DNA from 3 places in the Paralcaligenes ginsengisoli genome. Region 1 is predicted to be linked to each of the others. Evidence: predicted binding sites of a transcription regulator. Region 1 holds the regulator's gene; each other region holds the start of a gene.
The links. The regulator HrcA, encoded in region 1, represses chaperone genes, less so after heat shock. The targets are predictions, from matches to a motif close to TTAGCACTCNNNNNNNNNGAGTGCTAA.
Positions count from the first base shown of each region.

Region 2: a site for HrcA is predicted at 929-955, ahead of ACYVIS_RS11340 (co-chaperone GroES). Genes of this name have one in related genera too.
Region 3: a site for HrcA is predicted at 1,348-1,374, ahead of rpoH (RNA polymerase sigma factor RpoH). Genes of this name have one in related genera too.

Region 1 covers NZ_BAAGUZ010000038.1:44,908-47,177, forward strand. The annotation lists gene ACYVIS_RS18145 (NAD kinase) at 1-274, opposite strand, end outside; gene hrcA (heat-inducible transcriptional repressor HrcA) at 390-1,400, shown strand; gene hemH (ferrochelatase) at 1,459-2,270, shown strand, end outside.
Region 2 covers NZ_BAAGUZ010000020.1:48,615-50,884, reverse strand. The annotation lists gene ACYVIS_RS11345 (SDR family NAD(P)-dependent oxidoreductase) at 1-432, opposite strand, end outside; gene ACYVIS_RS11340 (co-chaperone GroES) at 1,010-1,297, shown strand; gene groL (chaperonin GroEL) at 1,326-2,270, shown strand, end outside.
Region 3 covers NZ_BAAGUZ010000002.1:476,899-479,168, forward strand. The annotation lists gene rpoH (RNA polymerase sigma factor RpoH) at 417-1,301, opposite strand; gene ACYVIS_RS02405 (Bug family tripartite tricarboxylate transporter substrate binding protein) at 1,431-2,270, opposite strand, start outside.

The DNA of each region.
Region 1 (2,270 bases):
TGATGCCGATGAGGGGTACGCGGGTATGCGCGAGATGGCGCCCGGCGCCCAGCATGGTGCCGTCTCCCCCCATGATGACCGCCAGATCGGCGCGTTGGCCGATTTCTTCGTAACTGCCGATTGAGTGTTCGGTGATCCCCGTATTACGGGCAGTATCGGCCTCGATTAGCACATTGCATCCCGCAGCCTGTAAAGTGTCGGCTAGTTGACGCAAAGGTGTATCGAGTCCACTGTCCTGATGGCGGCCGATAATCGCAACGGTTTTGAAGTGCATGGGCACAGACCTTGAGTAATGGATTAGAGTGGTGATAAATCGATTATATGGGTGTCCCGAGTTTAGGAAGTAGGTAAAAAAAGCCTGTTTTCGCCAGATTACATAAAATACGGATATGGATGACAGAGCCAATGCGCTTTTAAAAGCGCTTATCGAACGTTATATCGCTGATGGCCAGCCGGTAGGGTCGCGCACGCTTTCCAAAATGTTCGACCTTTCGCCGGCGACCATACGCAACGTCATGGCCGATCTCGAAGAGCTGGGCCTGATCCATAGCCCGCACACTTCGGCGGGCCGCATTCCCACTCCGCGCGGCTACCGGATGTTCGTCGACCGTCTGCTGGCGGTGCAGCGCTTCGAAGTATTGCAGCCGGCCCAGATACGCGAAATGCTGCCGGTAACTGAACCCAGCCGGGCAGTGAATGCCGCGGCGGCCCTGTTATCGAATTTGTCGCAGTTTGCGGGGGTGGTGCTGGCGCCGAAGCGGGCGCAAGTGTTTCGCCAGATCGAATTCATTCGCCTGTCCGACAAACGGGTGCTGCTGATCATCGTGACGCCCGATGGCGACGTGCAAAACCGTATTCTGTCGGTATCGCGCGACTACCTCGAGCAGGAACTGCAAGAAGCCAGCAATTTCTTCAATCATCATTTTGCCGGCATGTCGTTCAGCCAGGTACGGGCTTCGCTGGCCGATGAGCTTTCGTCCCTGCAGGCGGATATCTCGCGCCTGATGCAGGCCGCGGTCGAGGCTGGCACCGCGACAGACGATTCCGATGAGGCGGTAGTCATCTCGGGAGAGCGCAATTTGCTCGATATCACCGATATCGCTTCCGATATGGATCGCTTGCGCCGGATGTTCGCCCTGTTCGAAAAGAAAACCGATCTTCTGCAATTGCTGGATGTATCCAGCCGGGCGCAAGGCGTACAGATCTATATCGGCGGCGATTCGCGGCTGGTTCCCATGGAAGATGTCTCGGTCATTACGGCGCCCTATGGGGTGGACGGCAAGGTGGTGGGCACGCTGGGTGTCATAGGGCCCTCGCGCATGTCTTACGAACGCGTCATTCCGATTGTCGATATTACGGCGCGCCTGCTGTCCAATGCGCTTAGCCATAACCAGCCCTGAATTCCATTTCCAGTCCTTGCCGCGCGGCGGGGCCACATAAAACACCAAGAGCGGTCACGTGTCGAGTTTATTTGCCCCCCGTTTTCAGCCCGAGCCGGCCGATCCCCATGCTTTCGATACCAGCCCGCCGCCGCGCGACGCGGGCCCCGTAGGGGTGCTGCTGGTGAATCTGGGTACGCCCGACCTGCCCACCGCGCCATCGATTCGCCGCTATCTGGCCGAATTCCTGTCCGACTCGCGCGTTATCGAAATTCCCGCTCTTTTGTGGCAGGTCATTTTGCGCGGTTTCATCCTGACGCGCCGTCCGCGCAAGCTGGCTCCCCGCTATGAGGAAATATGGATGGAGGGCGGATCGCCGCTGCTGGTATGGAGCCGCGCCCAGGCGCAGGGGGTGCAGCGGCAACTGGATGCGGAGGGCGCGCCGGTTCGAGTCGAGCTGGCCATGCGTTACGGCAATCCGTCGATTGCCGCTGCTCTTGCGAACTTGCGTGCCCAGGGTTGCGAACGTATTTTGACCGTTCCCATGTATCCGCAGTATGCCGCCAGCACCACGGCGACCGCGGTCGACCAGGTGGCGGCGGTGGCGGCGCGCCTGCGCAATCAGCCCGAGCTGCGTTTTGTAAAGCGCTTTTGCACTGATCCGGCCTATATCGGCGCTCTGGCCGCCCAAGTGCGGCGCTACTGGCAGGAACATGGCAAACCGCAAAAATTGCTGCTCAGCTTTCACGGCCTGCCGCGGCGCGTGGTGGAGCAGGGCGACCCTTATTATCGCGACTGCATGGAAACCGCGATGCTGCTCAAACAGTCGCTGGGCGCCGATGCGAGCCTGGTCGAGGTCTCGTTCCAAAGCCGTTTCGGCGCGGAAAAATG
Region 2 (2,270 bases), on a different contig from region 1:
GATCGACGCGATGTTGACGATTGAACCGCCGCCGTTCTTTAACATCACGGGTACGCAGGCTTGCGAGCAGAGGAAGGCGCCATCCAGATTTGTCGCCATCACGTAGCGCCACTCTTCGAACGAGGTCGTGCCTAACGTCTTGAACACAGCAACGCCGGCATTGTTCACCAGCGCATCGATGCGGCCAAAGTGCGCCTCGATCCGCGCCATGGTCTCTTGCACTTGCTCGGGGTTCGACACGTCACAGGGCAGCGCAAGTACGCGCTTGTCACCTTGATACTCGAGTGCGGCTTTTGAGAGTTCCTCGGCATCAATGTCGAGCATAACCACTTGGTGGCCGTGAGCCAGAAACCATCGAATGGTTGCGAGCCCGATGCCGCGTGCGGCGCCAGTTACGACACTGACCGGTAGAGAGGAGTTGGGAATTGTCATATTAAGTTTTGAAGATATTTAAGGCAGTTGGAGATAGTCAGGATTTGCGCCGCAATTCAAAGCAAGGCAGCTAAACCCATAGCCGCCCCAATACCCGTTACAAGCGCGACACGTCTGTTCTCCAGACCGTGGGAGGCAATTGTATCTGGCGAAGTGCAAGTTCTTGCTTCATTTTGATTAAGCCTTAAGGTGGCATCTTACGCTCCTTGGAAACAGGGGGCTGGTGCGATAGCGGAACTCATCAGAGCGCGATGTATGACTTCCAAAGACGGCCTTTTGCCCGGACCGGCCACACAGATGACCTCATAGCTCCTGTTCATTGGGGTTCCTTGGCACAGTAGCTATCGTTGATCCGGCAATATCGCAAGCGATCAACGTTCATTGATGGGCGTTGATCTTATCTTCGCGAACGTCTACAAGTGGTGTTCGACATTCGACATCAAAAATGTAACAAACCCTTCCCCCCCACTTGAACAAATTCAATTCATCCCTATAATTAGCACTCGAAGGGGTTGAGTGCTAACAATTGACCCCCTACCCTAATATTTCCATTTTTTTACTGAACAGGAGTTCCTCCATGGCACTGCGTCCTTTGAACGATCGCGTGATCGTCAAGCGTCTGGACAACGAGCGCACCACTGCGTCGGGCATTGTAATTCCCGAAAGCGCCGCTGAAAAACCCGATCAAGGCGAAGTCATCGCTGTAGGTCCTGGCAAAAGAACCGAAGACGGCAAAGTGCTGCCGGTTGATCTGAAGGCCGGCGACAAGATTCTGTTCGGCAAATATGCCGGCCAGGCAGTCAAGGTTGACGGCGAAGAGCTGCTCGTTATTCGCGAGGAAGAAGTCCTCGCCGTAATCCAGTAATCATCCGAATCAAGCAAGGAATTTAATAATGGCTGCTAAGCAAGTACTATTTGGCGATGACGCTCGCGTGCGCATCGTCCGTGGCGTGAACATTCTCGCCAATGCCGTGAAAACGACTTTGGGCCCTAAAGGCCGCAACGTGGTTCTGGAGCGCTCTTTCGGCGCCCCCACCGTGACCAAAGACGGTGTTTCGGTTGCCAAAGAAATCGAACTGAAAGACAAATTCGAAAACATCGGTGCACAACTGGTTAAAGAAGTTGCCTCCAAAACGTCCGACAACGCGGGCGATGGCACCACCACCGCTACCGTGCTGGCTCAGTCGATCGTCGAAGAAGGCCTGAAATACGTGGCCGCCGGCATCAACCCCATGGACCTCAAGCGCGGTATCGACAAAGCTGTTGCCGTTGCCGTCGAAGAGTTGAAGAAACTGTCCAAGCCTTGCACCACCAGCAAGGAAATCGCCCAGGTCGGTTCGATCTCGGCCAACAGCGACAGCTCGATTGGCGAAATCATTGCCAATGCCATGGACAAAGTGGGCAAAGAAGGCGTGATCACCGTCGAAGACGGCAAATCGCTGGAAAATGAACTGGACGTCGTCGAAGGCATGCAATTCGACCGCGGCTATCTGTCGCCCTACTTCATCAACAATCCCGACAAGCAAGTGTCGGTTCTGGAAGATCCGTATGTCTTGATTTTCGACAAGAAAATCAGCAACATCCGCGACCTCTTGCCGATTCTCGAGCAAGTTGCAAAATCCAGCCGTCCTTTGCTGATCATTGCCGAAGACGTCGAAGGCGAAGCCCTGGCTACTCTGGTGGTCAACAACATTCGCGGCATTCTGAAGACCACGGCTGTCAAGGCTCCTGGCTTCGGCGACCGTCGCAAGGCCATGCTGGAAGATATCGCCATCCTGACCGGCGGCGTTGTGATTTCGGAAGAAACCGGCATGTCGCTCGAGAAAGCCGCCCTGACC
Region 3 (2,270 bases), on a different contig from region 1:
CCCCACTGGATAAACGAGTCATACAGCCCGAAGAACCCCTATGGAAGAAATATGGAAACACCTATCTGCCCCATAGATCTCTATATCGGGATTGATGCATATCTCTGCTTTTAGCGCCGGCTGTCATTGGGCAATACTGTTTTCAATGCCTGCGCGCGGCGCGCATAAAAAACGGGACTCGTGGAGAGTCCCGCAAACATCCGTTTCAAAAGGGAGGGGAAAGAGGAGAAGCCGAAACGGACGACAAGAACATGAACCCGGCAGCAGGTGCCAAGTTCGCTGTCTATGGAAGATTAGTCAGGCTCTTCGGCAATAAGTTCTCGGTTTCTCCCGCCACCTTGTATCAAAATGTGTCATATCACAGCCCAAGCCGTGGCACATTGCAGACAAACGGCGCCACTGCAAGTAAAAGGAGCTCAAGCCGTCAGGGCCACACGCATTTTTTTGAAAGCGGCGGCTTCAATTTGCCGCACGCGCTCGGCCGACACACCGAACTCGGCAGCCAGTTCGTGCAGCGTCGCACCGCCTTCGTCCTGCAACCAGCGCGCTTCGACGATACGGCGCGAGCGGGCATCCAGGCCATCGAGTGCGCCAGTCAGGCCCGCGCCATGCAGGGTATCGTGTGCGCGGCGCTCAAGTACCCGCGAAGGTTCTTGCTGCCCGTCATCCGACAGATAGGCAATGGGTGCGTACGCATCTTCGTCGTCGCTTTGGCCATCGAGCGCCATTTCACGGCCCGAAAGCCGGACTTCCATCTCGCTGACGTCCTCGGGGCGAACGTTGAGTTCACGGGCAATGGCGCTGACCTGTTCAGTATCGAGCGTTTGTCCATCGGGACGCATCTTGCGCAAATTGAAAAACAGCTTGCGCTGAGCCTTGGTGGTTGCCACCTTGACCAGACGCCAGTTGCGCACGATATATTCGTGGATTTCAGCCTTGATCCAGTGCACGGCAAACGACACCAGGCGCACCCCGCGATCGGGGTCGAAGCGCTTGACGGCCTTCATGAGGCCCACATTGCCTTCCTGGATAAGATCGGCATGCGCCAGGCCATAGCCCAGATACTGGCGCGACACGGACACGACCAGCCGCAAATGCGAAATAATCAGTTGACGGGCGGCATCGAGGTCGGAGTCGTCACGCAAACGCTGACCCAAAGCCACTTCCTGCTCTTGAGTGAGCAAGGGCAGGCGATTGACGGCGCTGATATAGGCTTCGATCGTGCCTAAAGCACCTGGGTTGGAAATAGCCATGGCCAAAGTGGAGTTGGACAAGGCCAAAGATTGCGAGTTTTGTGTCATCAGGCAGCAGACCCTTCAAGAAATAAGGAATAAGCAGGTTTCTATATTAGCACTCTGGTAGCGAGAGTGCTAATCTTAAGATCCGCCCTGGGGTCAAAAGTTCCTTTTCCCGGCTGCCGAATTCGCGAGCTACCCCAGCTTCAAGCCTGTGGCCTTGATGATTTTGCCCCATTTACCCACTTCAGCCTGGATAAACCGGCGAAACTCGCTGGGGGAGTCGCCCACCAGATTGACACCCACCGCCCTGAAACGGGAAATGACGGCCGGATCGGCCAGCACCCGGCGAACGGCCGCATTCAGTGTGTCCAGCGTTTGGGCCGGCGTGCCTGCCGGCGCCACCAGGCCGAACCAGGCCTCGGACTCGAAGCCTGGAACTATTTCGGCAATGGCCGGGATATTCTTCATTTCGGGTATGCGGTGGCTGGATGCGACGCCCAGCGCGCGCATGGTACCCGCCTTGACTTGGGGCAAAGTGGTGGGCGAGTTGTCGAACATGACCTGGATCTGTCCACCGATCAGGTCCGCCGCGGCAGGCGCGCTGCCGCGATAGGGAATATGCTGCAGATCGATTCCGGCATCCAGCTTCAGCAGTTCCATGGTCAGGTGGCTGGTCGTGCCGCTACCCTGAGATCCATACGAAAGCTGGCCCGGATGCGCCTTGGCATAGGCGATCAGCCCAGCCAGAGTGGTAAACGGCGCTTTCGGATTGCTGACCAACATGATCGGCACCGAAGCCACCAGCGACACCGGCGCGAAATCCTTGACTGGATCATAGCCTGGGTTGGCATATAACTGCTGGTTAATACTGAGCGGCCCCGCACTCGATAGCAACAGCGTGTAGCCATCGGGTTTTGCGCGGGCCACTTCCGCCGCGCCGATATTTCCGCCCGCGCCTTGGCGGTTCTTGACGATGACCGATTGCTTCAATTGCAAAGCCAGCTTTTCCGCCAGCACACGAGCCACAAGATC